4 regions of the Paenibacillus sp. TAB_01 genome follow, and region 3 is predicted to be linked to each of the others. Evidence: riboswitches for the same ligand, from Rfam matches in the RefSeq annotation. Region 3 holds a riboswitch; each other region holds the start of a gene.
What was found. Region 3 has a riboswitch for cobalamin ahead of cobJ (precorrin-3B C(17)-methyltransferase). Riboswitches for the same ligand answer to the same signal wherever they lie in the genome.

Region 1: it holds a riboswitch for cobalamin, as region 3 does, so the genes downstream of both, ACHHV8_RS23165 (hypothetical protein) here and cobJ (precorrin-3B C(17)-methyltransferase) in region 3, are expected to answer to the same signal.
Region 2: it holds a riboswitch for cobalamin, as region 3 does, so the genes downstream of both, ACHHV8_RS07010 ((2Fe-2S) ferredoxin domain-containing protein) here and cobJ (precorrin-3B C(17)-methyltransferase) in region 3, are expected to answer to the same signal.
Region 4: it holds a riboswitch for cobalamin, as region 3 does, so the genes downstream of both, ACHHV8_RS26600 (ABC transporter substrate-binding protein) here and cobJ (precorrin-3B C(17)-methyltransferase) in region 3, are expected to answer to the same signal.

What each region holds. Positions count from the first base shown of each region.
Region 1 is NZ_JBIFNP010000001.1:4,778,583-4,785,707, forward strand. It holds gene ACHHV8_RS23135 (hypothetical protein) at 1-570, opposite strand, end outside; gene ACHHV8_RS23140 (ABC transporter ATP-binding protein) at 567-1,352, opposite strand; gene ACHHV8_RS23145 (ABC transporter ATP-binding protein) at 1,318-2,340, opposite strand; gene ACHHV8_RS23150 (ABC transporter permease) at 2,361-3,233, opposite strand; gene nikB (nickel ABC transporter permease) at 3,230-4,171, opposite strand; gene ACHHV8_RS23160 (ABC transporter substrate-binding protein) at 4,173-5,447, opposite strand; gene ACHHV8_RS23165 (hypothetical protein) at 5,457-5,768, opposite strand; cobalamin riboswitch at 5,911-6,105, opposite strand; gene nrdF (class 1b ribonucleoside-diphosphate reductase subunit beta) at 6,183-7,125, opposite strand, start outside.
Region 2 is NZ_JBIFNP010000001.1:1,450,536-1,457,660, forward strand. It holds gene nikB (nickel ABC transporter permease) at 1-353, shown strand, start outside; gene ACHHV8_RS06980 (ABC transporter permease) at 369-878, shown strand; gene ACHHV8_RS06985 (ABC transporter permease) at 829-1,266, shown strand; gene ACHHV8_RS06990 (ABC transporter ATP-binding protein) at 1,267-2,055, shown strand; gene ACHHV8_RS06995 (oligopeptide/dipeptide ABC transporter ATP-binding protein) at 2,086-3,027, shown strand; gene ACHHV8_RS07000 (nickel ABC transporter substrate-binding protein) at 3,049-4,674, shown strand; gene ACHHV8_RS07005 (class I SAM-dependent methyltransferase) at 4,695-5,441, shown strand; cobalamin riboswitch at 5,499-5,686, shown strand; gene ACHHV8_RS07010 ((2Fe-2S) ferredoxin domain-containing protein) at 5,894-6,256, shown strand; gene ACHHV8_RS07015 (LysR family transcriptional regulator) at 6,329-7,125, shown strand, end outside.
Region 3 is NZ_JBIFNP010000001.1:5,703,012-5,710,136, forward strand. It holds gene cobK (precorrin-6A reductase) at 1-680, opposite strand, end outside; gene ACHHV8_RS27765 (sirohydrochlorin chelatase) at 802-2,007, opposite strand; gene cobJ (precorrin-3B C(17)-methyltransferase) at 2,054-4,249, opposite strand; cobalamin riboswitch at 4,483-4,704, opposite strand; gene ACHHV8_RS27775 (hypothetical protein) at 4,773-4,985, opposite strand; gene ACHHV8_RS27780 (ferritin) at 5,322-5,825, opposite strand; gene ACHHV8_RS27785 (DUF1450 domain-containing protein) at 5,975-6,199, opposite strand; gene ACHHV8_RS27790 (NAD-dependent epimerase/dehydratase family protein) at 6,354-7,125, opposite strand, start outside.
Region 4 is NZ_JBIFNP010000001.1:5,452,050-5,459,174, reverse strand. It holds gene ACHHV8_RS26620 (Lrp/AsnC family transcriptional regulator) at 1-202, shown strand, start outside; gene ACHHV8_RS26615 (aminotransferase class I/II-fold pyridoxal phosphate-dependent enzyme) at 217-1,416, shown strand; gene ACHHV8_RS26610 (aspartyl-phosphate phosphatase Spo0E family protein) at 1,545-1,811, shown strand; gene ACHHV8_RS26605 (hypothetical protein) at 1,903-2,427, shown strand; cobalamin riboswitch at 2,453-2,652, shown strand; partial or broken gene ACHHV8_RS26600 (ABC transporter substrate-binding protein) at 2,811-3,861, shown strand; gene ACHHV8_RS26595 (FecCD family ABC transporter permease) at 3,862-4,896, shown strand; gene ACHHV8_RS26590 (ABC transporter ATP-binding protein) at 5,017-5,808, shown strand; gene cobT (nicotinate-nucleotide--dimethylbenzimidazole phosphoribosyltransferase) at 5,900-6,958, shown strand.

The DNA.
Region 1 (7,125 bases), 920 kb from region 3:
TTTGACTCGTAGCGGTCCTGCGAACGGCCTGCCGACAGACTGTATTAGGAACACGTGACGCCGTGCGGTTTCGTTCATTTTCAGCAAGCTTGCTTTCATATCGCGGATACGATAAAAAGCGTTGGCTCCAAATACGATATCCGCCTTGAGTTCGGGAGCTTCCTCCCACTTCGTAATGATCGCTTCAGGAAGCGGTCTGTCTCCGACAGGCCAGCTGCCGCATAGCTCCTTATACATCGCCTGCGACGGTTCAATAAGGGTAATCTCATGGACATAGGGGGCAAGCAATTGCGTGAAGCCGCCTGTTCCGGGCCCTATTTCCAGCAGATGATCCCCCGGTGAGAGCATCCCGTAGACGGTATTCATTAAAGCTTGGGTGTACGGGGCTAACGGATTCCGCTCATCATAAGCAGGCGCGTTCAGGACCCAGAACTTCTCTTCCTCTGCATCCAGGCCTACGCGGACATCTTCCGCAGCCGCTTGCTCCCAGGCTTGAATCCAATATTCAGAAGGCGTAAGTGCAGAGGTCGCTGCTTTGATTTGACATTCGTTTTCTCTCCTTATATTCATGGTTTCATGATGGATGAAAAGGCTTTAAAAGCCTGCGTCAACTGTTGTGTATAGGGATGCTCCGGCTGCTCCCATACAGCCTCGCTATTCCCCTGTTCTACCAAGCAGCCCTTGTGCATAACCGCTATTCGATGAGAAGTATGGCGTACGAGGTCCAAATCATGGGAGATGAATAAGTAAGCCATCCGATATTGTTTCTGAATGTGCTGGAGCAGTTCAATGACTTGCGCTTGTACGGAAACATCCAGCATGGAAGTGGGCTCATCAAGAATGAGCAGCTTGGGCTCTAAAGTCAGAGATCTGGCAATAACGACCCGCTGAATCTGTCCCCCGCTGATCTGATGGGGATACCTGTACAGAAGGTCGCGGTGAAGCCCGACAAGCTCCAAAAGCTCCAATATTTTGGCTTCGCCGGCTCCTCTGTCCATCAAACGGTGCAATGTTATCGGCTCCATCAGGCTTCGAAGAATGGTTTGCCGTGGATTGAATGCGGAGTCCGGATGCTGAAATAAAATTTGCATTTGCCTGCGGAGCGGCTGCATCTGTTTCATCGTAAAATTGGAAATATCGTGGCCGTTAAACACAATATGGCCCCCTGGATCTGCCGGAAGAAGCTTCAGCAGGAGGCGGGATAAGGTCGATTTGCCGCAGCCGCTCTCCCCTATTAAGCCTAATGTCTCCCCTGGCGCTATCTCCAATGAAATATTGTGAACCGCCCGAAGGCTTCGTTTATGCAGCCAGCCGCTGCTAAAGGTTTTGCTCAGGCCGGCGACCCGGATCATAAAGAAAACACCTCACTTTGCTGCCTTCCGCCGCTTTCGGACTGCTGCAGTTGCTCTGTATGGATGCCGAAGGCATAGCTGCAGCATACAGCTCCGGCATCCTTAAGCCGCATTCGGGCCGGCTGTGTCTGCACCGGCTGTAAAATGAGCAGCCGCTGCCCGGTTCCGTCCAGCTCGCGCTTGAACCCGGGATGGGCACCATCCCCCGGGCAGGCATCGATGCAAGAAGCCCTTGGGTATACGGGTGTCTGGGGTTTCGAAAAATGTCTGCGGCATGCCCCTGCTCCACGATCTGGCCTGCATACATGACACCGACCACATCGCACAGCGATTCCGCTACATGCAGATCGTGCGTGATGACCAGCATCCCCGCGCCTGTCTGGTACGCGACCCTGCGCATCATTTCTACCGTCTGGTACCTGACCATCGCGTCCAAGCCTTTGGTGGGTTCATCGGCAATAATTAGCGACGGATGGCCGCACATGCCAATGGCGGCAAGAACCCGCTGCTTCATCCCGCCGCTAAGCTGAAAAGGATAGCTTCCCAGCTTGTGCTCCGGTTCAGGCATATGCAATTGGCTAAGCAGCCGCTGGGCCTCTTTATTCCATTGCTTGCCGCTGCTCGTTCTGCGGTGTCGCGCGATAGCCTCTTTCAACTGATACCCTATTGTCAGCACAGGATTAAGAGAGGCTGCCGGATTTTGCGGGATCAGAGCAATTTCGCTTCCTCTCCATTTACGTATGCTTTTCCGGTCGAGCTTTAACAAATCTTGTCCTTTGAACACGATAGATCCGGTGACTTCGGCCGTATCGGGAAGAAGACCGGGAATCGAAAGGCCAAGAACCGATTTACCGCTGCCCGTTTCACCGATCAGACCCCAGATTTCTCCTTGATGCAGATCAAGAGAAACCCCATTTACTGCATGAACCATCCCTTCTCGGATACGAAAAGAAGCCTTCACCTGACGTATTTGAAGAAGCGGAGCCACATACTCACTTCCTTCCCGTATTAAAGCAGCGATTTCTCTTGAGTCGATTTAGTATCCAGCCTGTCTCTCAGGTAATCGCCTATCCAGTTAATACACAATGAAACGATGGCAATACAAAGCCCGGGAGCCAGCATAAGATGGGCATAGCTTCGGAAGTACGGCCTGGCATCATTCACCATCACTCCCCAATCGGCCTCCGGCGGTTGAAGCCCAAGTCCCAGAAAGCTCAGCGAAGCGATGGATAAAATAACTCGTCCGATCCGGATCGTAAATAATACGATTAATGGTCCTATCATATTAGGAAGGATGTGACGGAGAATCATATAACAAGGCCCGGCTCCAAGGGCGCGGATGCCTTCAACATAAGGTTCTTCGCGGAGCTTCATTACTTCACCGCGAACGACACGCGAGAATTCCGGCCATGAAGTGACGATAAGGGCGATGAACAAGCTCTTCATCCCGGGCCCCAGCGTACCGGCAATGGCAAGCATGAACGCCAAGCCCGGCAAGCCTTGAAAAATGCTGACGATCCCTTGGATGAGATCATCGATCCAGCCTCCCCAATAGCCTCCTATTGTCCCGATAATCAGACCGAGCCCCATCGTAACGGCCGTTACCGCAATGGCGAGAACGATGGAGACTCTTCCGCCATAAAGAAGCCGGCTGAACACATCTCTTCCCAGCGTATCCGTCCCCAGAATATGGGCTGGCGAGAGCGGAGCGAGACGCTCCGACATCTGAACCTGATTGAGGTCATACGGCGCGATCCAAGGTGCCAGGAAGCTGCATAATAATACGAACAGAAGCACGAGACATGCGAACCCGGCAGCCCCCTTCATCAGCGTTTCATTGGCGGGGCCCCCATTCAAGCCGCGTTTCAGCTTCAGCTTCATTGAAGCTTCCCTCCCAGCCTCAATTGCGGGTGTATCACAAGATAGGAGAAATCAACCAATACATTGAAGGCGACATAGACAAGTCCCGTAAATACGACATAGCCCTGTATCACAGGGTAATCTCTGCGAAAGATCCCATCCATAGCGAATCTTCCTATTCCCGGTATGGCAAAAATCACTTCCACAATGACCGAACCGCCCAGAATGGCTCCAAAGTATGAACCAATGACGGTAATGAGCGGAATCATCGCGTTACGCAATGCATGAATGAGTAATATGCGTATGTCGCGCAGTCCTTTGGCTTTGGCGGTTACTATATAAGCCTGATTCCATACCTCAAGCAGAGCCGCGCGTGTTAAGCGCATCAGCACCGCACTCGTTCCTGCTGCCAATACGATGGCGGGCATGATGAGGTGCTTTATCGTTCCATAACCGCTGGTCGGCAGCCAGTGAAGCTTTTCGGAGAATACCGTGATCATCAGAATAGCCAGCCAGAACCCGGGGATGGAAACCAACGATAATGCTGCAATTCTAGCTGTATGATCCACGGCCGTATTTTTCATTAGAGCCATCAGCATGCCCAGTGGAATCCCTGTCCCAACGGCAATGATTAGAGCCATGCCCGACACGCTTAACGTGACGGGCAGCCGGCGAAGGAGTTCTCCGCTCACGGATTCTTTCGTCATGTAGGATGTTCCCAGATCCCCGTGACAGGCTCTCCACAGCCAATGAATATATTGGACCGCCATCGGATCGTTCAGTCCAAGCTCCGCTCGCTTGGCATCGATCTCGGACTGCGTCGGCTCGTTGACCCCATTCAAGGTTAAAGCTTCGACCGCAGGATCTCCGGGCGAAGCTGCACTTAAAGCAAAAGCTATTAAAGAAATACCCATCATGACCGGAATGGCTGCCGCTATCCGTCTCAAGAAGTACATCATCTTAAGAGGCCCACTTGAGCTCGGGAAGCGTCGTTCCGTAAATCGTCGCTTTATAGCCTGTAATTTTCTTGTTGTAAGCAATCAAGCTGGCATCGTTAAAGAGGGGAATCGTCGGTAGATCGGATGCGGCAATCGTCTGAAGCTCGTTATAGATGTTTTTCCGCTCGTCCATACTCAAGGTGGTTTTCACTTGATTGAGCAGCTGGTCCACTCTGTCATTCTTGTATCCAAGGCTGTAGCTCTTATTGCTGGAGCCCGTGCTGGATAAATAGTTGGTGAACAGCGTATACGGATCTCCGTTCGGCAATCCTTGTGTGGCGAGAGCCAAGTCATAATCCCCTTTGGACTGCGCTTCCTTGAATGCCGCCCCGTCCAGAATCCGGATATTGACGTCCAGCTGCAAATCCTTCAATACGGACTGGAACAGCTCCGCTTGCGCTTTATAAGGATAGCGGTCCAAGCCATAGGTCGGAACGATCAGATCGATGCTTTTTCTTTGACTGCCAAGGACTTCAACAGCTAATTTCTTCGCTTCCTCCGGGCGGTAGTCCGGCTTCATATCTTTATAGAAAGGCGAGGTGTTATTCAAGAAATTCACCGTGGCCGTTGGATAACCCAGGTAAAGCTCCTTCACTAACTGCTGACGGTCGATCATCATGCTAACGGCTTGACGCATATTGGGGTTATCGAAAGGCGCTTTTTTCCCATTAGGGTGCAGGTAGTGAGAGATCGTCGATTTGGTCGCCGATATTTCGAATTGCGAATCCTTCAGCAGCTCCTTCGCTAAGGTCGGCGGGATCGCGCCCAAGTCCATCACCCCCATAATTTCGCCGGACTTCAGCGCAGCAAGCCTGGTATCGGGATCTGGAATCACGCGAACGCGAATCCGCTTGGCAGCCGCTTTCTCCCCGTAATATCCGTCAAAGGCTTCCAGCAGGGCATATTGATCCTTCTGATGCTCGACCAGCTTGAAAGGGCCCGTCCCTTGCGGGAGTCCGTTGAAATCTCCCTTTTCATTGAAATTTTTGGGACTATAGATCGGGCTGGAGAAATTCACCATCGAATACAGCAAGGTCGGCTGCGGATTTTCAAAGACGAGCTTGAAGGACATGTCGTCGATTTTGACGACGTCTTTTAATCCTGGATAGGAGCTTTTGATATCTAACGTATAGAACGGTGAACTCTTGGGGCTGACCTGCTTGTACCGGTTAAAGTTAGCGATCACCGCATCGGCATTCAGCTTCTCGCCATCATGAAATTTGACATTCTCCCGCAGCTGAAAGGTTCACTCTTTGCCATCCTGCGACATGGTCCAAGACTTGGCCAGCTTGGGAGCAGGCTGTCCGTCCTCGGACGCTGTAATTAAAGGCTCCCACACATAAAGAATGGTGCTCGTATAATAAGCATCCTGAGGTCCTGGAGCCAGGTCGCGCGGAGCGGCCAGAACCACTTCTTCCGGGTGCGCGCTGCCGGATGCAGGTGATGAATTAGCTTGTGGCTGCGCAGCCGGACTGCATCCCACTATCGCAAGGAGTAAACACAGGGCAAGCAAGACAAGCTGAAGCGTGATTTTGTTGCGTGTAAATGAATGAAGCATGACTAAGATTCCTTCTCTCTTTCTGAAGTAAAATGCAAAAAAGACATCTTTACCCAGAAGTGAAGAAAGGTAAAGATGCCCCGATTGTTGAGAAACAAACGACAAGCCGTCCTTAACACTTCCCTATCTTCCGTAGGTAAAAGCAGTGCTGACAGAACAGGCAGGTCTCCTGGCTCTGGATTCTTCATCTTCAGCAGCCTTCCCGGTTCGATCCTAAGACCAGTGGCATCGTTGCTGAGACTCTTCCATTACAGTGGCGGGACCACGTCGGCATTGCACCGAACTTCCCTTTTAAGCTTTAGCTGCCGCTAAAGCACCTTGTTCCCACAATATGCAATTATGAATTTCGGTTGAAATCTATCTGATCATATATTAAAATTCCGTTTTGGGCAAGCGCTGGCGCTGGCGCCAGCGTCAATCGCCGAACAGAAAATCATCATCCGTCAACGTTTCCACATTCACCGTCCGAATATAGCCGTTGCCTTTCTTGGAGAAGAAATCGTGCTGCTTCGTGCGGGTATTGATCCCGTTGAGGACAATCGGATTAATCTCTTCGTCCGGGAATAACGGCTCCAGCCCCAGATTCATCATTGCCTTATTCGCGTTGTAACGCAAGAAGGCCTTCACTTCGTCCGTCAAGCCCACAGCGGAATACAATGCCTCGGTGTACTGCTCCTCATTGCTATGCAAATAACGCAGAAGGCCTTGCAGCGTCTCATAAGCGGCCTGCTGCTCGTCCTCATCCATCTGGGCATAAAGCTCCTGAGCCAGCATGCCTACGTACAAGCCGTGAATGCTTTCATCGCGGAGAATCAGATTGATAATCTCTCCGCTGCTCGTCATTTTGCCTTGCCCGGCCAAGTAGAGCGGATAAAAGAAGCCGCTGTAGAACAAGTAGCTTTCCAGCAGCACGGAAGCGGCCATCGCCAGATACAAATCTTTGCGCGAAGTGATGCCGTTATAATATTGGGAGATCGTCTCCGCCTTCGTCTGCAGGAAACGGTTGTTCTCAATCCATTGGAAGATGGCGTCGATCTCTTCTGTCGAAGCTAAGGTCGTAAAAATACTGCTGTACGATTTGGCATGGATTTGCTCCATCATCCCCATAAAACCGAGAACGGCTTTGCGCTGCAGCCCGTCAACCAATTCAAGAATTTTCGGCATGCCGACGCCGCCCTGCACGGTATCCAGCAAAGTCAGCCCGCCGAGCACCTTCATGTACAGCTCCCGCTCCGCTTCGGTTAAGGTCAGCCAGGACATTTTGTCGTCGGACAGCGGGATTTCCTCATCCGTCCAAAACTGCATAATATTTTGCTTCCAGAATGTATCTGTAAACTCGTCATCGGGACGGTTCCAG
Region 2 (7,125 bases), 4.3 Mb from region 3:
GAATGCTCAGAACGAACTTGATTGAAATTATGAAGCTGAACTATATGAAAGCGGCACGGGCGAAGGGACTAAGCGAGAGTGCGGTGCTGATCAAACACGGCTTGAAAAATGCGGTGATTCCGTGCCTGGTGCTTGTGGGCAACAATATCGGTTCGCTGATTGCCGGCAGCTTTGCCTGTGAAGTGATCTTCTCGTGGAACGGGATCGGCAAATTTGCCATCGAAAGCATTAAGATCAAAGACTTTCCCGTAATCCAGGGATATGTGCTGTCGGTCGCGTTCACTTTTATCGTGATTAATTTGATAATGGATATTTGCTATGCATATATTGACCCCAAAATAAAACTAGATTAATTGGAAGTGGATGTCATGAAAAATGCATATGCGCCTACCGCTGCTCCGGCTTTGTTCAGCCATGTATTCTTCTACTTTAAAAAGGACAAGCTGGCCTTTGCCGGAGGGACTATTTTTATACTGCTTACCCTTGTCAGCCTGCTGGCTCCTTATCTTGCTCCGCACGATCCTATAGCCGTGGATTTGGAGCAGCGACTGCTGAAATCATCGTTCGAGTATCCTTTAGGAACAGACCAGCTGGGGCGGTGCGAGCTGTCCCGCTTAATCTTCGGCATTCGCGCCTCGTTCGGAAATGCGCTGCTCGTCCTGGGCGGCATCCTGATCATCGGCGTTCCTCTAGGCATTGCTGCAGGGTATGCGGGCGGCTGGGTCGATAATCTGATTATGCGGGCGGCTGATATTGTTTCGACGTTTCCTTCCAGTCTGCTCGCGTTAGCGGTCGTAAGCATTATCGGAACCGGGCATGTCGAATATTATGCTGGTTTTAGTCTGCTTGTGGTGGGCCCCGTTTGCCAGAATCATTAGAGGAACGGTGCTCAAGATGAAAGAACAAGATTTCGTCATGGCTGCGGTCGCTGCCGGAACATCCCGATTCAATATTGTCGTCAAGCATATTTTATTAAACTCGGTTTCCCCGATTGTCGTGCTCTCCACGCTCAAAATTGCCAGCATTATTATGCATATTGCGGGCTTTTCATTTATCGGGCTCGGAGCCCAGCCTCCGGCAGCCGATCTGGGCGTAATGCTGAACGACAGCCGGCAGCTCATCTCCTCGGCCCCGATCCTTATGCTGTGGCCGGGCCTCATGATTATGATAATTGTGTTTGGGCTTAACATGCTGGGAGAGGGCTTGAACGAAGCTTTGCTGCCGAATTCAAGCAACCAAATAACAAGAGTAAGCAAAGGTGATTAAATGGAGGCCGGAGCGGTTTTTTCCATCAAGGATTTGAAAACTTATTTTTACAATCATAAGCAGGGCGCGGTCATTAAGGCGGTGGACGGGGTCAGCCTGGACGCCTATGCGGGAAAAATTACCGCAATTGTAGGGCAGAGCGGCAGCGGCAAATCCGTGATGGCTTTATCGGTGTTCAACCTGGTGGACGAGCCGGGCAGGATCGAAGCCGGTGAAATCCTCGTTAACGGCAGAGATGTAATCAAGCTGAGCAAGCGGAAGCAGCGCCACGTCTACGGCAAGGAAATAGCTATGATCTTTCAGGATCCGTCCAGCGCGTTGAATCCGGTCGTCAAAGTAAAGAAGCAGCTGCTTGAAGCGATCCGGATTCATGAGAAAACGAGCAGGCCGGATGCATTAGGGCGATGCGAGCAAGCGCTTCTCAAGGTCGGCTTGACAAATACCGGCCGCATTCTTGAAAGCTATCCCTTCGAGCTGAGCGGAGGCATGTGCCAGAGGGTGATGATTGCGATGGCTCTGCTGACCAACCCCAGCGTGTTAATAGCGGATGAGCCGACAACGGCGTTGGATTTGACCATTCAGGCGGAAATATTGGACGAGCTGCTGAAGCTGAAGGAGCAGGGAATGGCGATCATATTGATCACCCATGACTTGAGCGTAGTCGCGCAGACAGCCGATTACGTATATGTGATGAGCCAGGGCAGGATTGTGGAGAGCGGGGAGGTCTGCGGCATCTTCGAGCATCCCCGGCATGAGTATACGAAAGGGCTCCTGGAGGCCATCTTGTAGAGCTTAAGAGGGAAGGAGAGAGCGCATACGATGAATTTGATCGAAGCGGCTGGTCTGAGCAAATGCTATGACGTCAAAGCGAAACCTCAAATCTATGCCGTCAACCACGTCGATTTAACCATCCGCCAGGGCGAATCCGTGGGGCTTGTCGGCGAATCCGGCTCCGGGAAAAGCACGCTCGGGAAGCTGTTACTGCAGCTGGAGAAGGCGACAAGCGGCACTGTGCATTATCGCGGGAACCGTATTTCAGCTTATAGCTTTAATGAAATGCGCAGCATCCGGAAGCATATGCAGATGATTTTTCAGAACAGCGGGAACCTGTTCAATCCTTACTTCAATGTCAAGCAAATCATTCTGGAGCCGATCGATAATTACAGCCGGGAAAGCGAAGCCGAGAAGGAGCGCCGGGTGGTGGAGATGCTCGACAGAGTGGGCTTGGATCGAAGCTATCTGACCCGGTTCGGTCATGAGCTGAGCGGCGGCCAGAGGCAAAGAGTAGGCATAGCCCGGGCGCTCGTGCTCCATCCGGAATTTGTCGTATGCGATGAGGCGGTTTCCAGCCTCGATTATGTGATAAGAAATCAGGTGCTGAAGCTGTTAATGGAGCTGAAGGAACAGCTCGGCTTGACTTATTTATACATTTCGCATGACGTGTCGTCAGTCCGGAAAATATGCGACAGGGTGCTGGTCATGTACATGGGCCATATCGTGGAGATTCTTCCGCGCATCGACGAAAACGTTCTTCATCCTTATACGCAGGCGCTGATGGGGGCCATATTGGACAGCAACCCAAGGAACCGGCAGAAGCGCAAGCCGCTGTTCAAAGCGACGGATGAGCAGCGCGCACCGGACCAAGGCTGTATCTTTCAACACAGGTGCTTATATGCGAAGCCGGAATGCGGGGTCTTGAAGCCCAAGCTGGAAAATGTTGACGGCAGCCACTTTGTTGCCTGTCATTTACATAAAAAATAATCGTCACCTGGGGAGATGAAAATGAGAAAGCATACATCCATTGTTACAGCCATCCTTGCTTTTCTGATGCTGTTTGCCTCAGCTTGCTCCGGCGGCAGCCAGAGTCAGCCATCTTCGGACGGCGCAGAGCGCAAGAAGGAGCTTGTCGTAGCTATATCCGGCGACGGGCAGATGGACCGATTCGATGCGGCATCGTATAACGGTCCCCATCCGATCTACAAGATGATTTACGAAGGCTTTGTGGAAGACGGCGGAGCGGAAGGAATCCTCCCGTCGCTGGCCACGGAGTGGAGCGTTGCCGAGGATGGAAGGACGTACACGTTCAAGCTCCGGCAGGGGGTTAAATTTTCCGACGGAACGGATTTTGACGCGGACGCGGTTATTTTCAATTTAAACAGATGGGTGAATAACAAGCTTCATGCCGCTCTGACCTCGGTTAACGTGGAAAGCATGGAAGCGGTAGATAAATATACGGTCAAGATGGTTTTTACAAACCAAGCCTACCCTATACTAACCGAGCTTTCGTTTCCAAGACCCGTCCGGTTTCTGAGCCCGAGCTCGATTCAAGCGGTCGAGGGCGACCCGATGGGGAAATTCACCAAGCCGGTTGGGACGGGGCCCTGGATGCTCGAAAGCTACAAAAAGGATCAGGAATTCGTCCTCGTTCCGAACCCGTATTATTGGGGCGGGAAGCCGAAGCTGGATCGTATCGTATTTAAAGTAATTCCGGAAGGCCAGGCCAGAATCATGGCGCTTCAGAGCGGGGAAGTGGATATCATTGGGGGAGACCTGCTGGGTAAGATCCCGCTGGACAGCATCGAGGCGCTGAAAAAAGACAGCAGCATCACCGTCTACAACGATCAGACGATGAGCTCTCAATTCATTATTTTCAACCAGGATAATCCGGTGTTTCAGGATAAAAACGTCAGACTGGCATTTAATTATGCCATTAACAAGGAAAGCATGGTCAGCAAGCTGCTGAACGGGATCGGGCAGGCGGCGGACGGACTGAACCAGTACAGCGTGCCGTATGTGACCAAGGAAAATAACCAGTGGTACAAGTATGACAAGCCGAAAGCGAAGCAATTGCTCGAGCAGGCCGGCTTCAAGGATACGAACGGGGACGGCATTGTAGAGAAAGACGGCAAACCGCTGGAGATCAGCTTCGTATTGACGACCGATATGTTTCCCGAATGGAAGCCGATGTGCGAATTTATTCAATCGGAGCTTCTAGGGATCGGGGTCAAAGCCAATCTGAATGTGCTGGATGCGAACGCTTATGCGGACGCTCAAGTAAAGAGCCGCAAGTTTGATATATTGATCCAGCGTACCTCCTCTGACTCCTGGCTGCCGCACAGCGACCTGCTGCAATTTTTTACCATATTCAATGCGAATAACAAGGCGCGTGTATGGTATGACGAGCGTTTGGTCGAGAGCATCAACGAAACGCTGCAGACGATGGATGAGAAGAAGAGGCAGGAGAACTATGACAAAGTGTTCAAAATCATGCATGACGAAGTGGTGTGCATTCCGCTGTACTATCCTGTGACGACCTTTGCGGTGAGCTCCAGGGTTCAAGGCTTTAAAACCGGCGTCAACGGCTATGCGCCGATTGAATGGAGCCAGCTGGATATTGCCGCCAACTAAACGCGATCTAGGAGGATCTTATGGAGCTTCAGCAAAGAATTGAAAAAAATTGGACGGACGGTGCCGTTAATTACAGCAACAGTGTGAAGGGCGAGCTGGGCAGCATCTCGATGAAGCAGGCATGGATCGATATGATCCTTGCCCATGCTCCTCACACGGGAACGTTGGATATATTGGATGTGGGAACAGGCCCCGGTTTCTTTGCAATCATCATGTCGCTTGCCGGGCATCGGGTTACTGCAGTCGATTGTACGGAAAAGATGATAGAGCAAGCGCGAATGAACGCACAGCATGAAGGAGTACAGCCGAGCTTTCACGTATCGGATGGACATCAATTGGATTTTGCCGACGAGTCCCTCGATTTGATCATTAGCCGGAATGTCACATGGACGCTGATCGATGCCGAGAAAGCGTACCGCGAATGGAGACGCGTCCTGCGTCCCAACGGAAGAGTCATCATTTTCGATGCCAACTGGAACATGCGTTATTTTGACGAGGAATATATGAGAAAGCATGAGGAGGATAAGCGCGAATATGAGGCCAGGTTCAATAAACCGGCACAGCATTACACCGATGAAATGCATGAGTATAGAAAACGCATGCCGATGTGCAGCAGGCTTCGTCCGCAGTGGGATTTCGATACGTTGATGAAAATTGGCTATTCGAAGTTTTACTGCGAGATCGATGTGACGGACAAAGCATGGGACGAAGAAAGCCAGGTGAAATTCAAATCGACGCCGATGTTCATGCTGGTTGCGGAAAAATAGAATTTTATGGTGCTTGCACTGTTTATTCATTCCCTATATGATGGACAGTAAGACAAGTGAATATGATAAAGATCAGGTGTCTTTGCGAAAGCAAAGAGTAACAGGGAATTGGGTGTAAATCCCAAGCGGTCCCGCCGCTGTAACCGGGGAGTTGCCTTCAACGATGTCACTCAAAGAAATTTGGGGAAGACTGAGGGCGATGACGATACGGAAGCCAGAAGACCTACCTGATGGTTGCACCAAACAAAGCCTTCGGAGAAAAGGAGTGGTGTGCATGGAAGACGATGATGATTGGAGTATCTCGTTTTATTTAGCTGTGCACGGACGCCTGCCTCTTGATGAAGAGGCGGGCTTTTTTGTTGATGGAAATGGATGAACAGCAAGTATGATTATCCATTCAGCCATTTGGAAGTGAAGTAAACAGAGGGGAATAAGGGGAAAGGGGAGGAAGCATGGCTACATGGGACTTATCGGGTACGCAGCATCATGTCCTTATTTGTAATGGAGGAAGCTGTCTGCGCAAGCAGGGAGACGAGGTTACGCTTGCTTTACGGGAAGAGGTCGCATTGCATGGAGCGGAGAATCTTATTCATACGACCAGAACCAGGTGCAACGGCCGCTGTGAGGACGCATGTGTCGTCACGGTATATCCGGAAGGCATCTGGTATAAGGATATCGGACCGGAGAGCGCAAGGCTGCTCGTAAGGGAGCATTTGCTCCAAGGCAGGCCGCTGTATGAACGAATGGCTTATTCGTATCGGAACGAACGATTTGTTCCTACAGGCAGCGGCGCCAAAGGCGTTCCTCGCCATTAGCACGGCCGGTGACCCGGCTGTATAATGAGAGGGACTGGTTAGGACAAAGAACTTACGGAAAGGGGGAGCCGCTTGACTTTACAGCAATTAAAGTATGTTATCGAGGTCGCCAACCGCGGCTCCATCAATGAAGCCGCCAAACGGCTGTTTATTTCGCAGCCGAGTCTTTCCAATGCGATCCGGGAGCTGGAGGAAGAGCTGAAGATTTCCATTTTTGAACGAACGAACAGGGGCATCTCCCTTTCCAAGGAAGGGGCGGAATTTTTAAGCTACGCGCGCCAGGTGATAGAGCAGGCGGAGCTTCTGGAAGGACGCTACCTGCACGCGAAGCCGTCCCCGCAGCATTTCTCGGTGTCGACCCAGCATTATGCTTTTGCGGTAAATGCGTTCGTCAGCCTGGTCCAGGATTACGGGCAGGACGAATACGAATTGGCGCTGCGCGAGACCAAAACGTATGAAATCATTGAAGATGTCAAAACGATGCGAAGCGAAATCGGTATCCTGTACCTCAATGAGTTTAATGAAAAAGTAATAAAGAAGATGCTCCAAGCGGCGAACCTGCAATTTACCGGCTTGTTTACCGCTAAGCCCCATATTTTCGTCAGCATTTATCATCCGCTGGCGAAGCAGTCTGTCGTGACGTTCGATCAGCTGCAGCAGTACCCTTATTTATCGTTCGAACAGGGGGAGTACAATTCGTTTCATTTTTCCGAGGAAATTCTGAGCACAATCTCACATAAGAAAAGCATACGGGTGAACGATCGGGCTACCCTCTTCAATTTGTTGATCGGATTGAACGGCTATACCATCTCGACCGGGGTGCTGAGCGCCGATTTGAACGGCAATGAAATCATTCCGGTTCCGCTGGA
Region 3 (7,125 bases):
ATCGTCTCAATGCCCATTTCCAGTGCGGATTCAAGCTTTTCGTCCACGGCTCCGACTTTGCCGCTTTCCTTGGTGATCATCAGCGTCACCTGATAGTGTGCGTACAACGCCTTATTTAGTTCCTTGCTGAAAGGCCCCTGCATCGCGATAATATTTTTCTGCTCTACGCCTAGCTCCGCGCATTTCTCCATATTATCCAGGCGCGGAAGCATCCGGGCGACCAAGGTCGTGCCGGGAAGCCCCAGCAGCCGCTTGGCAAAAATATGGAGCGTTTTGCTGCCGGTCGTCAGCATGACGACGCCGCCCTTGGCCGCCGCCAGCTCTGCGGCCTGCTCGTAATCGTCCGCGAACGTGATGAGCGGATGGTTCTCAATGCTGATCCGGTCCCGTTCATACCGGATATAAGGCACCTCTGAGGCCTGGGCCGCCGCAATGGCATTCTTCGAAGCTTCCTCGGCAAAAGGATGCGTCGCATCCACCAAAGCGCGGATTCCCTTCTCGCGGATTAAAGCGCTCAGCGCCTCGGCCGTCAGCCTGCCCTTCATAACGGGCAGCCCGGCTTCTTCCATGAACCGGGCGGCGCTGTCGGTCACGACAGTAGTCAGCAGCGGGTAACCCGCCTGCTGTATTTGCAGCGCGAGCTCCCGGGCGTCGCTCGTTCCAGCCATCACCAGTATCATTTTGTTTGCCCCTCTCTAGCTTAAGATGGTGCGCCAGCTGCTGCTTTATCGTTGGCGTCAAGCGGTCTTTCCGCTTGAGCCTGCTTATGCTCGCTGGATGCAGCCCTGAGCGTGAGGATGCTCAGGGTTGCTTTTTCTCATGTGCGTGATCATGCTGCACTTGTCCGCTCACGCCTACCAGATTGCGGTCGCCCTCATGCTCGTGATCATGATCGTGATCGTGGTCATGTCCATGCGCATGCTCGTGATGGTGCTTATGGTCGTGGTCATGTCCGTGCGTATGCTCGTGATGGTGCTCATGGTCGTGGTCATGTCCGTGCACATGCTCGTGATGGTGCTCATGGTCGTGGTCATGTCCGTGCACATGCTCGTGATGATGCTCATGATCGTGGTCATGTCCGTGCACATGCTCGTGATGATGCTCATGATCGTGGTCATGACTGTGTTCGTGATCATGGTCATGTCCGTGATGATGGTGGTCGTCGTCATGATGATGGTGGTGATCAATATGCTCCATTGCCGCAATCCGGTATTGGCACATGTCGCAGTTCATGCGAACCTCACCTTCAAGCGCCTCAACCGCCCGCTCCTGCAAAATGGTCTTCAGCTTCGGATGAAAGCCGAAATAATCGGCCAGCGCAAATTCATGTTCCGGATATGTTTCGCGGTACTGCTCCAGCATCTGCTCCATCCGTTTGATCAGCACGCCGGTGAACAGAAAGTAAGGAAGGATAATGACTTTGCGGGCGCCAAGCATCAAACAGCGCGCGACGCCTTCTTCCATTAGCGGAGCGGTGACCCCGATAAAAGCCGTCTCGACCCATTTCACCTTGAGCTTCTCCCAGAATAAGCGGGAAATTTTGAACAAATCGCTGTTCGCATCCGCGTCGCTGCTGCCGCGTCCGACAACCAGCACCGCCGTGTGCTCCAAGTCCGTGTGCTCGCCCAGCGTCAGCTCGGCTAAAGCTCCCGCGGATTCGAGCCGGGAGCTCAAAATATCCAGCACCTGCTGGTGGACCCCGATCGGGCGCCCGTAAGTAAATTTCACATCAGGGTAACGAAGCTTCGCTTCATCAATGGCTGCCGGAATATGAATTTTGGCATGACCCGCAGCAAATAAAGTAATTGGCACAACGGCTACGTGCGTGGCCCCTTGACGAACGCAATTCGCGATCCCTTGTGCTATGGACGGCGCTTCAAACTCCAAAAAACATGTCTCCACCAAAGGACCTTCAAGTCCTTCCGCAACGGAGCGGACAAATGCCCTGATCTCCTCGTTCCCCTCGGCATCCTTGCTTCCATGGCCAACAAATAAAACCGCCTTCATCTATGTACCTCCCATGTTTAGTCTTGCCTTCGTCCGTTCTCTCCGCTTAATCTCCGCAAACGGCATTTTCTATTGTAAAAACAGGGAGCTCTTGATGTTGGTACCCCTCAATTTGCTTGACCCGTTTAAAAAATTTATGGAATCGCTCATTCGGATGCCCTTCTGCGACATAGCGCTGCACAATCCGCTCGATCGTATTGACGATCGCTTCCGGCTCGATCCCCTCCGCTACCGGCTGCGCCGGATGGGCATTGCGTCCCACCGTCTTGCCTCCAAGAAACAGATCGAACTTGCCTTTGCGGTACACGATGCCGATATCTTCATTCACTGCGCCGTAGCAAGCCATACCGCAGCCGTTCAAGCCGATGCGCAGCTCCTTCGGCACGCGCAAGCCGCCCAGGCGCTCCTGAATCTCCTCCGCGTAAGGGATCGCGTCGCCTTTCTCGGCGTTGCAGAAGTCGCACGCCTTCAGCTGCGCCACATCGCCGATCGGCGCAAGCAGGAAGCCTTCCGCCCGAAGTCTGGACGTGACGGCCTCGGGATTGTCGGTCGGGATGCGCACAATCATCTGATGATGAGGCGTGTATTCCATCGTGCCCTTTTCACCGACCACATCGGCCAGGGTCAGCATCTGCTTCGCCGTAAACTTCTTCTCGACGACGCCCGGACTGACCGCTAGCTCAAAAATCGACTGCTGGCGGAACAAGCCCGCGCCCGCAAGACCTTGCGCCGGGGGAGTCTCTACGCCCTTGGCCCTGTCGGCCAGCTGCAGCGCCTCCAGCGCCAGCATCAGAGACGCGGCCGGGCTGGCGGGGCTGCGCTCCTGAACCGCCACCGCTGCGCTGCTCTCTGCCACCGCTGTCAGCACGCCCACGCTCACACTACGTGCTGCTCCGTCCGCCGCAGGCCCTGCCGGGCCACGCTCGGAACTCGCTGCCAGCACTCCGCCCACGCTCACACTACGTGCTGCTCCGTCCGCCGCAGGCCCTGCCGGGCCACGCTCGGAACTCGCTGCCAGCACTCCGCCTACGCTCGCACTACGCGCTGCTCCGTCCGCTGCAGGCCCTGCCGGGCCATGCTCGGCACTCGCTGCCGGCACTCCGCCCACGCTCGCACTACGCGCTGCTCCGTCCGCTGCAGGCCCTGCCGGGCCATGCTCGGCACTCGCTGCCGGCACTCCGCCTACGCTCGCACCACGCGCTGCTCCGTCCGCCGCACTGCCCGACGGCCCTCGCTCCGCTCCCGTGGGCAGTACTCCGCCGCCGGGCGCCTGCGCTCCGCTTCCTGCCGCCGCGTTTCCGCCTGCGAGCCGGCTGTCTCCTGCTTCACGCATCTCCGCCTCCGACCATTCATCGTCGTCCGGCTCCTCCCAGGCCCAGTCCTCGTCGCCCTGATCCTGCAGCAGGCCGTCCGTTTGCCTCAATGCCCACGGCTCGGCAGCCTCCTGAAGCCGCTGATGCGGACGAAGCGGCTGTACGTCCGCTCCGAGCGTGTACTTGCGCTGGTAACCGCGCGGCGTAATCATCAGGCCGTCGTATACGGTCGTCGACGAATTACCGATAATGACGGTCGTCAGCATGCCGATGTCATGATCCAGCATATCCCGCAGATTCGTCAGCACCACATGCTGACGGTCGCGATAGGCGCTTTTGACAATACCGACCGGCGTGTCTGGCGAGCGGTATTTCAGCAGAATGCGCTGGGTTTCCACGATTTGCCGCGTGCGTCTCCCGCTGCGCGGGTTATACAGCGCAATAACGAAATCCGCCATGCCGGCAGCCTCCACCCGTTTGGCGATCAGCTCCCAAGGGGTCAAATGATCGCTCAGGCTGATCGTGCACGCATCATGCATGACAGGAGCCCCAAGCAGGGAAGCCGAGGAATTGATCGCCGAAATTCCGGGGATAATCTCCACCTCAACGCCATGCTGGCGGCTCCAGCCTTTTTCCATCAGCACTTCATAGACCAGTCCGGCCATGCCGTAGACTCCGGCGTCGCCGCTCGAAATAACCGCTACCTTCTTCCCGGCTTCCGCCTGACGGACGGCTTCCTGCGCTCTGCTGACTTCCTCCGTCATTCCCGTACGCACGACGGACTGGTCCGACAGCAGTCCCCGGATCAGATCCACGTAGGTATTGTAGCCGATGATGACTTCGCTTTCCTGAATCGCTTCGCGCGCCCGCTTGGTAATATGCTCAAAGCTGCCGGGTCCGAAGCCGATAATTAACAATTTGCCTGCCATCACGCCGGGCCTCCCCATCTACATTGTATTGTCCTCATATTAAGGACTATGATAAAAGTCGAAGTCTAGTCCATTCGAAGCACAACTAAAAAAAGCATTCCCAACACATGCGCAATGTGTTAGAAATGCTTCTGTAATCATTATCCGTCTCCGGCGGCCGCTCGCAGTACAACCGTACCGTCCGCCCCTTTGATAAGCCGATCTCTAACACCTCCCTAAATCCTCGTAGGTCAACAGTGTTCTGAAGCTAGGCAGGTCTCCTGACTTGGAGCATTCTTACCGATGCCTTCCCGGGCTTTAGATCTGAAGCCCAGTGGCGTTTACATCTCGGAAAGACTGCCGATAATCGTATCGGCGCTCCTTACAGTGGCGGGTCCGCGCCGGATTTGCACCGGCTTCCCTTTTAAACCGAACGGGATTGCATCCCGCTCAGCACCTATTTCAATGATATGCAGTTGTTTAAACTTCATCATATCACTGGGAGTCAAGATTTGTCCAGACAAGGGGGTATCCGCAGGGGCAATTAAGGAGTTTGCGAACACCGGGCATCCCGTTTTTTTATGTCCAGGCTGAAGAAGGCTCCTGCAACATTCCATAATTCTTTCTGAGTTTCTGGCGTCGTCGGTAAAAAGGCTCCCGGATTCGGCACAGCAGACGCTGCTTCAAACGATTCCAGCGGGATCCGAAGCTGCTCCAAAATGACTTTGATATCAATTGTCTTGGTTTGCCCCTGCATACTTATTGACCACACTCCATCCAATTCACTTTACATCGCGTGTGCTTGTATAACTTCAGTATACCGGAAGCTGTCAAAAAATAATGTCACTTGCTGGAGGCCTCCGCTTCAGGATCCTCAGTATTTTTGTCGAAACGGAAACTATAAATAAATCTTTATGAAGATAGTCATGTTCCGCTAAGACCGCAGTCATAGTCCGTTATTCATCCGCTGCATCCGTCCTCACCCTCGGGCCCGGCATAAGCCGATTTTCGAATAGCAGCCACGAAAAAAAAGCCGCCCGCACCTTATGGCGCAGCAGCTTGGTTGACTTTATATATGTACCAATAGAATAGGTTAGGCGGTCGGCGGTGTGAAGACACGCTGCGCGAATTCCGCATCCAGCATGTAGAAAGCGTTGCTGTCCCTGTCAATGCGCTTCAGCTTCTGAATGATGCTGTCAAACATCGCTTCTTCTTCCACCTGCTCATCGATAAACCATTTGAGAAACTGCATCGTAGCATGCTCACGCTCGTTCAGCGCCAGATCGGATAAATGATAAATCCGCTTCGTAACGATTTGCTCATGCTCATAGCCATGCTCATACACCTGGAGCACAGAATGATAATCGTTGTTCGGGTTGTCCATCCCGGCAATGGTCGCACGCCGTCCGCGGTCATTCAAATATTTATACATTTTCATCGCATGGAACCGTTCTTCTTCGGCTTGAACGATAAAGAAATTGGCAAAACCATCCAAACTTTCACCGGAGCAATAGGCAGCCATCGCCAAGTATACCTGCGAGGAATAAAACTCAAAGTTCATCTGTTCGTTCAATGCCTGGAACAGCTCATCTGACATCAAGTGGGTATCCACCTTCCTATGGGTCTATTGTAGTTATTTCGCTCTCATTCCCGAAATATACAATAAAACCAATACTATTGCAACGAACAGCGCAGGAGAGAGGATCCATAAAAAAGTCATCAAGAATCGCTCCTTTCCGCGGGAAGCTACCCGATTCTGCTTTTCAGTTCTTTATAGAGCTTTTTCGCCGAAGGGGCGCAAATCAGCTGCTCCGACTTGCCGAACAATACCATGCAGCCTTTCGAACAGGCCTTACAGCTGCCGAGACAATCGCGTTTCTTGTGCTTGATATCCGGAAACTTGCTCTTCATGGCTTTGTAAACGGATTTGGAGCCTTGCTTCAGGTTTTTACAGCAGTACTTAATTTTCATATGGCTCAGCACTCCCTGTCGTCGTCGCTCGGTAAGAACCTATCTCAAATGATAATGGTTCTCATTATCATTGTCAATACAGGAATAAGCATCCGACAAGCCCCAAAGCCGCAAAAAATAAAGCTGCTGTTTCCTTTTTTTCCTTTTTAGATGACTAGCTGGCCGTTTCCTTGACCAAATCATGGGCATGCGGCCTGGCGTCCGAGCACGTTATGCCGTTATGGAGCGCATCCATAAACCGCCTGTACATGTAGTCCCCTACGATCTGCGTCAATCCCTCCTGCAGCTTGATCCGCGGCCGCCATCCGAATTGCTCCTCCGCCTTCTTGTTCGATACGCAGAGGTGAACGAAATCCTCCGGACGCGCAGGCATAAATTTCGGAACCGCTTTTTGATCGAGCATTTCATTCAGCATGTCGACGAGATCGACGATCCGGATCGATTTCCCGCTACCTATATTATAGGTTTCTCCTCCATCCAAGCTTAAGGCTTGAATATTGGCGGCTGCCACGTCCGTCACGTAGACGAAGTCCCTGGTCTGCAGCCCCTTGCCGTACAAAACCGGACGTTCGCCGTTCACATAGGCATCCACCGTATCGTAAATTACCTCGCCCGAGCCTCCAGGCTTCTGCCGCAAACCATACACATTCGTATACCTCAACAAGGAATAACGGAGACCGTACAGCGCCCCGTATTGTTTGATATATTCTTCCGCCGACAGCTTCGCTCTTCCGCTGGCCGTCAGCGGAGTGCAGCGGAACGTTTCGTCCACGGGCAGCAGCTCCGTTGCGCCGTATACATCGGCGGAGGAACCGTATACAAACTTGCGGACGGGAAATTCCCGGCACATGTCCAATAAATGGATCAAACCGCGCAAATTAGGGTTCAGTCCCTTATACAGCAGCGACTCGTCTACATCGGTCTGC
Region 4 (7,125 bases), 250 kb from region 3:
CCTGATGTCCGGCGCGTATGACCTGCTCGTTGAGATCGAAGGGAAGACGCTGAAGGAAGTGGCATCGTTCGTCTCGAACAAATTGTCGCCGCTTGACCGCGTGTTATCGACCAAAACCAATTTTATTTTGAAAAAATATAAGCAGGACGGCATCACCTTCGAAGATCATGAAGATGACCGCCGTATGCTAATCTCGCCGTGAAGGACGATGAGTTCATGATGAATCAGACCGAAAAGCAAAGTCCAACAAACAAGTCGATGTCCGACTATCTGGCCCCGCTGGTCCGGGAGATTCCGCCATCCGGAATCCGCAAATTTTTTGACCTTGTCAGCGGCAGCAAGGATATTATTTCGCTGGGCGTAGGCGAACCCGATTTCAGCACGCCATGGCATGTGCGCGAAGCTTGTGTGTACTCGCTCGAGCGCGGCAACACGAAGTATACGCCGAATGCCGGTTTGCCGGAATTGAGAGAAGCGATTGGCGAGTACTTGTATGACTCGTTTCACGTCCCGTATGAGCCCTCCGATGAAATATTAGTAACCGTCGGCGGCAGCGAAGCGATCGATTTGGCGCTGCGCGCGCTCATCGTGCCCGGCGATGAAATCTTGATACCGGAGCCTTGCTATATCTCCTACTCGCCTATTACGAAGATCGGCGGCGGCATTCCCGTAGGGATCGAAACGTTCGCGAAGGACAACTTCAAGCTGACGCCGGAATCGTTAAAGGCAAGCTTGACGCCGAAGTCCAAAATCCTGATTCTGTGCTATCCGAGCAACCCGACCGGCGGCATTATGACCTATGAAGACTGGCTGCCGATTGCGAAGATCGTCGAAGAGCACGATCTTATCGTCATTTCCGACGAAATTTATGCGGAGCTGACTTATGAGCAGAAGCACGTGAGCTTCGCCTCGCTGCCGGGCATGAAGGATCGGACGATTCTGGTCAGCGGTTTTTCCAAAGCATTCGCTATGACCGGCTGGCGCATGGGTTATGCCTGCGGTCATCGTGACCTGATCTCCGCTATGCTCAAGATTCACCAGTACACTGTGATGTGCGCTCCGGCCATGGGACAGGTTGCGGCACTGGAAGCTTTGAAGAACGGACTGGAAGAAAAGGACCACATGGTCGAGTCATACAACCAACGTCGGCGGCTGGTCGTTCAGGGCTTCCGTGAAATCGGCTTAACCTGCCACGAGCCTCAAGGCGCATTTTATGCGTTTCCTTCGATTGCTTCCACAGGGCTCACCTCGGAGGAATTTGCTCAACGGCTGCTGTATGAAGCGAAGGTTGCGGCAGTGCCGGGCAACGTGTTCGGGCTGGGTGGAGAAGGCTTTGTACGCTGTTCCTACGCGACTTCCGTCACTCAATTGATCGAGGCGATCGAACGGATCGGTAAATTTATACAAAAACTGTAAATTCGACAAAAGTAGTCATTTGCAACCTCGGAAAAAGCTGGTATCTTTATAGTAAAGAAATATTTCATGAATTTTTATTTCTATGAAACGATCTTGTCTAAAGATACGTGGTTAAGGAGGGATGACAAATGGCTTTTCCGGAATATCAGCTTCGGCAGTATTTGAATATGGGTTGGGTTCGCGAGAAGGATCAACAGGCCAAGTGGATTTTTGGGAAAAAGAAGCAATCATCTTCTGCCTTATCTTTAGAAGAAGAGATTTATCAATTGCGAATGGAATTAGAAAAGCGGGTCCAGATAGACAAAAGCTTAACCTCTTCTGAAGTTGTGGAGATCAGCATGATGCTTGACTTGAAGATCAATGAATATATGAACCGTAACAAGAGGAACCGTTAATGCGGTTCTTCTTTTTTTTGAAAGAGCGCTCTCACTTATGATATGATGGTGGCTGATAGTATAGTGTTTTTCATCAGATAGGAGAGGGACTATGAGAGGGAAATGGCTGCTGATCTTCATGCTGTTGATGCTGGCGCTGGCCGGCTGCGGGAATGACCCGAAAGCGGACGTGCCTATTTTTATGATGGGGCAGAACGGGGTACCTAACGAAGTAGGAGATAAGCTGCAGGCCGCGCTCCAAGCGAAGGTAGGGCAGGCGCCGACGGTGAGCGTATTGACCGTACCTGTGTTCTCTATGGAAAAGCTGATTGTGGAAATAGCTGCAGGAGATAACGGGATTATCATCGTTCCGGCGGAGCAGTTCAATGTGATAGGCAAGCAGGGAGGATACGTCAGCCTCGACAACATTGCGAAGCAGGAGGACTTCCCATCAGGCGTGCTGGAGCTTCCGGTGGACGGAAAGACGGAAAAGCATTTGTACGGCATTCCGCTGGAGCAGACCAAATGGTTTACGGAATTGAAGCTGAACGGCAAGGACCTGGTCGCCTTCGTTCCGGCAAACGCGAAGAATCAGGATAAAGTCATGCAAGTGATCAAAGTGATCGCGCAAAAATAGACTGAGCCGCTCGGGCGGCTTGTCTCATTTCATACATCGAACAGGTGCTTATTCGCATACGAGATGCGATTCAAGTTAAAAGGGAAGCCGGTACGAATCCGGCACGGTCCCGCCACTGTTATTGGGGATGACCCTCAGGAAGCCACTGCTCTTACTTCAGCGGGAAGGCGAGGAAGTCTGCAGCTCCCCATAAGTCAGGAGACCTGCCTGTACGAACGAAGACTGTCCCCTTTCGAGGAAAAAGGAGCGTCGCGAGCCAATGGTTGCTCTGTCTGTTCAGGCAGGACGGCCATTGGAGGTCGTTATGCCCTTGGTTTCTTTTCGCCGAAAAGGAACGAAGGTTTTTTTGTTTGGCAAACCATGATCGATAGGAGTGCGGAATAATGAAGGCAACACGGGAAACAACAGGGAAGCGGTGGCTGCGTAAAGGGGCTGCGGCGCTTCTGGGGCTGACGCTGGCATGGAGTCTTGCAGGCTGCGGCGAGAAGCCGAAAACGCCGGGAGCGGGCGATTTGGCCGATCCCCCTAAAGCGGGCGCAGGCGCCAATACAGGTGGGCAAGCGGGGACGGGGGCGTCCGCCGGAGCCAAGGCGACAGTGTATCCTTTTAAAGTCAAGGATGCGACGGGACAAGAGTTCACGTTCGCTAAAGCTCCGGCGCGCATCGTTTCGGTATCGCCGAGCGAGACGGAAACGCTGTTTGCTCTAGGGCTGGGAGACAAAGTTGTCGGCGTCTCCGATTACGACGATTATCCTGCGGAGGCGGCAGGCAAGCCGAAGATGGGGAGCATCGTCAAGCCGAACGAGGAAGCGTTGATTGCCGCGAATGCGGACGTCGTGCTGTCCGGCGTGTCGCTGCCTGTGCCGGTAGTGGATAAGCTGCGCAGCCTTCAGGTGAATGTGTTCAAGGTAGATCCGAAGACGGTGGAGGATGTAATGAACAACATCCTGATCTTCGGGCAGCTGTTCGACAAGCAGGAGCAGGCGGAGAAGCTCGTTGCCGGCATGAAGGCCGACCTGCAGAAGGTGACCGATGCCGTGAAGGATTTGAAGCCGGAGCAGAAAAAGCGGGTGCTGATTGAATTTTCGCCGGGCTGGACGGTCGGCAAGGGAGAGTTTATGGACGAGCTGATCACGCTCTCCGGAGGGATCAATGTCGCTTCCAATGTGAAGGGCTTTGCCCAAATGAATGAGGAGCAAATCATTGCCGACAATCCCCAAGTCATTTTATACCCGAATAATTTAATTGATGAGAAATCCAAAAAAACGATGGATCAAATCATTAGGGAGCGCAGCAGCTGGGCGGGCATCGATGCGATTAAAAACAACCGGCTGGTCGGGCTGGATCAAAATTTGATCAGCCGTCCGGGACCGGCGGATTACACAGGGCTTACTGGAGGTCGCTAAAGGAATCTATCCCGAGCTGGTGAAGTAGATGAGACGGAAGCTCTGTTTATGGGGCGGAGCCGGCTGCCTTCTCCTGCTGCTGTCGGCTTCGTTCAGTTTATCGATCGGTACGGTACGGCTGCCCCTGCTGCAGGTATGGGGAATTCTGGCCCATCATGTGCCATGGATTCACGGGTATGTGACACCGGATTGGCAGGCATCGGCGGATCAAATTATATGGCGCGTGCGGCTGCCGCGCGTCGTGCTTGCAATCTGTGTCGGCGCTTCGCTCGGCATCGCCGGAGCCGCCTTCCAGGGGGTGCTGCGCAACCCGCTGGCGAGCCCTTATACGCTCGGCGTTTCGTCTGGAGCCGCGGTGGGGGCGTCCTTTTTGATTCTGACCGGGCTGCAGTTCGCATTGCTCGGCTCTTGGTCGGTGCCTGTAGTGGCTTTTGTGACGGGCGGTATCTCGCTGGTCATTGTCATCGCGCTGGCCCGTTCGGACGGCAAGCTGCAGCGGGAAACGGTGATTTTATCCGGTGTCGTGATGCAGGCTTTCCTCGGCTCCTTCGTGTCTCTGATGGTGGCTATGTCGAAGCAGGTCGTCAATGAGATCGTCTTCTGGCTGATGGGCAGTTTAGCGCTCCGGGGCTGGGCGTATTCCGGCGTGATGCTGCCGTATTTGGCTGTCGGGGCGCTGATTCTGCTCGGCTATGGCCGCTCGATGAACTTGTTCGCTTTGGGCGAGCGGCAGGCGGCACATCTGGGTGTACACGTGGAGAGGACAAAGCTGGTCGTGCTGATAGCCGCAACGCTGGTGACGGCTGCTGCGGTGTCCGTGTCAGGTGTCGTCGCCTTTGTAGGGCTTATCGTGCCTCACTTGCTGCGTTTGATGATAGGAGCGGATTACCGGCTGCTGCTGCCTCTTTCTTTGCTTGGAGGGGCGCTGTACGTACTGTGGGCCGATACGCTGGCGCGTACCGTGCTGAGCCCGATGGAGATTCCGCTCGGGGTCGTCACGGCGCTGCTCGGGGCGCCGTTCTTTGCCTACTTATTAAGACGGCAGAAGAAAACGGCCGGTTAAAGTGCCGCATGGCGGAGGGTGGAGGCCCGGGAACCGGCAAATATGCAAGGGTGTCCCAGATCTCAACCGGGTGGTTCCGCGAAGCGGGAGAAAGGAGGAAGGCAGCCGTTGGAACAGGCATTGATTCATGCGGACAGCTTAAGCCTGGTCTACTCGACAGGTCCGGTGTTGAACGGGGTCAGTTTCTCCGTGGCCGCAGGCGAGTGCTTCGGCATTATCGGCCCGAACGGCAGCGGCAAGTCGACGCTGCTGAAGCTGCTGTCGGGCGTAATGAAGCCGACGAAGGGCGTTGTGCTGCTGGAGGGCAAGCCGGCCCACCGGTACCCTCGCAAGCCGCTCGCGCGCTGGATGGCGGTGCTCCAGCAGGATGCGCTGCCTCCGCTCGATTTCACCGTTCGCGAGGTGATCGAGATGGGCCGCTTTCCGTTTCAGAATTGGCTTGGGGACGAGGGACGGAGCCGTACGGAGGCGCTGATCGACGGGATTGTCGAGCGGCTTCAGCTCGAGGAGCTGCAGCACCGGAGCGTCAGCCTGCTCAGCGGAGGGGAACGGCAGCGGGTTGCCCTGGGCAAGGTGATGGCGCAGGAGCCCAGCGTTCTGCTGCTTGACGAGCCGACGACGTATCTGGATATCGGATACCAGGTGCAGATGATGGAATGGATCCGGCAGTGGCAGCAGGAATCGGGGCTGACGGTCATCGCGGTGCTGCATGATTTGAATTTGGCGGCGCAGTATTGCGGGCGTCTGCTGCTGCTTAACGGCGGAGCCGTGGAAGGGACCGGAACTCCGGATGAAGTGATCCGGGCCGATCTGCTGGAGCGGGTATACGGGACAATGCCCATTGTGCTGGAGCACCCGGTTTCCGGGGTTCCGCAGCTGCTGCTTCAGGCGAAGCGTCCGCTGACGGAGTAAGCTCTGAAATGTTTCGATTGGATATGATATTTTTCATGTATCGTTTTTATGGATAAGGCTTGCGTCATGGCAGGAGAGGGGATAAGTAAGGATGAAATCGTTGGAGCAAATCGTATCGGAGATTCAACCGCTTGATCAAGGAGCAGCAGAGGCGGCAGGCCGTCATCTGGATTCGTTGACCAAGCCGCCGGGAAGCCTCGGGAAGCTTGAAGAGGTAGCCCGCCAGCTGGCCGGCATGAGCGGTAAGACGATACCGGAGCCGGGCAAAAAAGCAGTCATCGTGATGGCCGGGGATCACGGCGTTTGCGAGGAGGGAGTCAGCGCTTTTCCTGCGGAAGTGACACCGCAGATGGTGCTGAATTTCTTGAACGGCGGAGCTGCGGTAAACGTATTGGCGCGCCATACGGGAGCGGAAGTCGTATGCGTGGATATCGGCGTCAATGCCGATTTGGAGCATCCGCAGCTGGTTTCGCGCAAGATACGCAAAGGAACGCGCAACATGGCCGTTGAGCCCGCCATGACCGAGCATGAGGCGGTTGATGCCATTCTGGTCGGCGTACAGGTCGTTCAAGAGCTTGTAGATCAAGGCTATTCGCTTTTTGCCACAGGGGAAATGGGGATAGGCAATACGACGCCAAGCTCGGCTATTCTCGCCGTACTGACGGGGACGGAGGTCGGCATTACCGTCGGACGCGGGACGGGAATCGACGATGACCGTCTGCGGCATAAGCAGGCGGTCATTGAGCGCGCCATTGAGCGGAACCGTCCCGATGCGGGCCGGCCCCTCGATGTGCTGGCGAAGGTAGGCGGGCTGGAAATCGCCGGCTTGACGGGCGTCATTCTCGGCGCCGCGCTGAACCGCTGCCCCGTCGTCATCGACGGGTTCATTTCCTCCGCGGCAGCGCTGCTGGCGAGCCGGATTGCTCCGCACAGCGCATCCTACATGATCGCCTCGCACCTGTCGCAGGAGCAGGGGCATGCCCTGCTGCTTGAGGCGGTCGGTATCTCCCCGATGCTGCGCATGGATATGCGGCTTGGGGAAGGGACAGGCGCCGTGCTCGCTTTTCCGCTCATCGAAGCGGCGGTAAAAATTATGCGGGAGATGGCCACATTTGCGAATGCCGGCATCAGCAAGGCATTGGATGCTTAGGCACGGATGCATCATGGCAGGAATGACATTGAGAGTGCCTGGCCGGATGCGGCAAGATAGGTAGAACATAGCGAATGTCTAGGCACGCATGTGCATAGAGAGCGTCTATATGCAGATGGAGCAGATAGGTATGAGCATAGAGAGCGCCTAGGTGCATATGTAGTAAG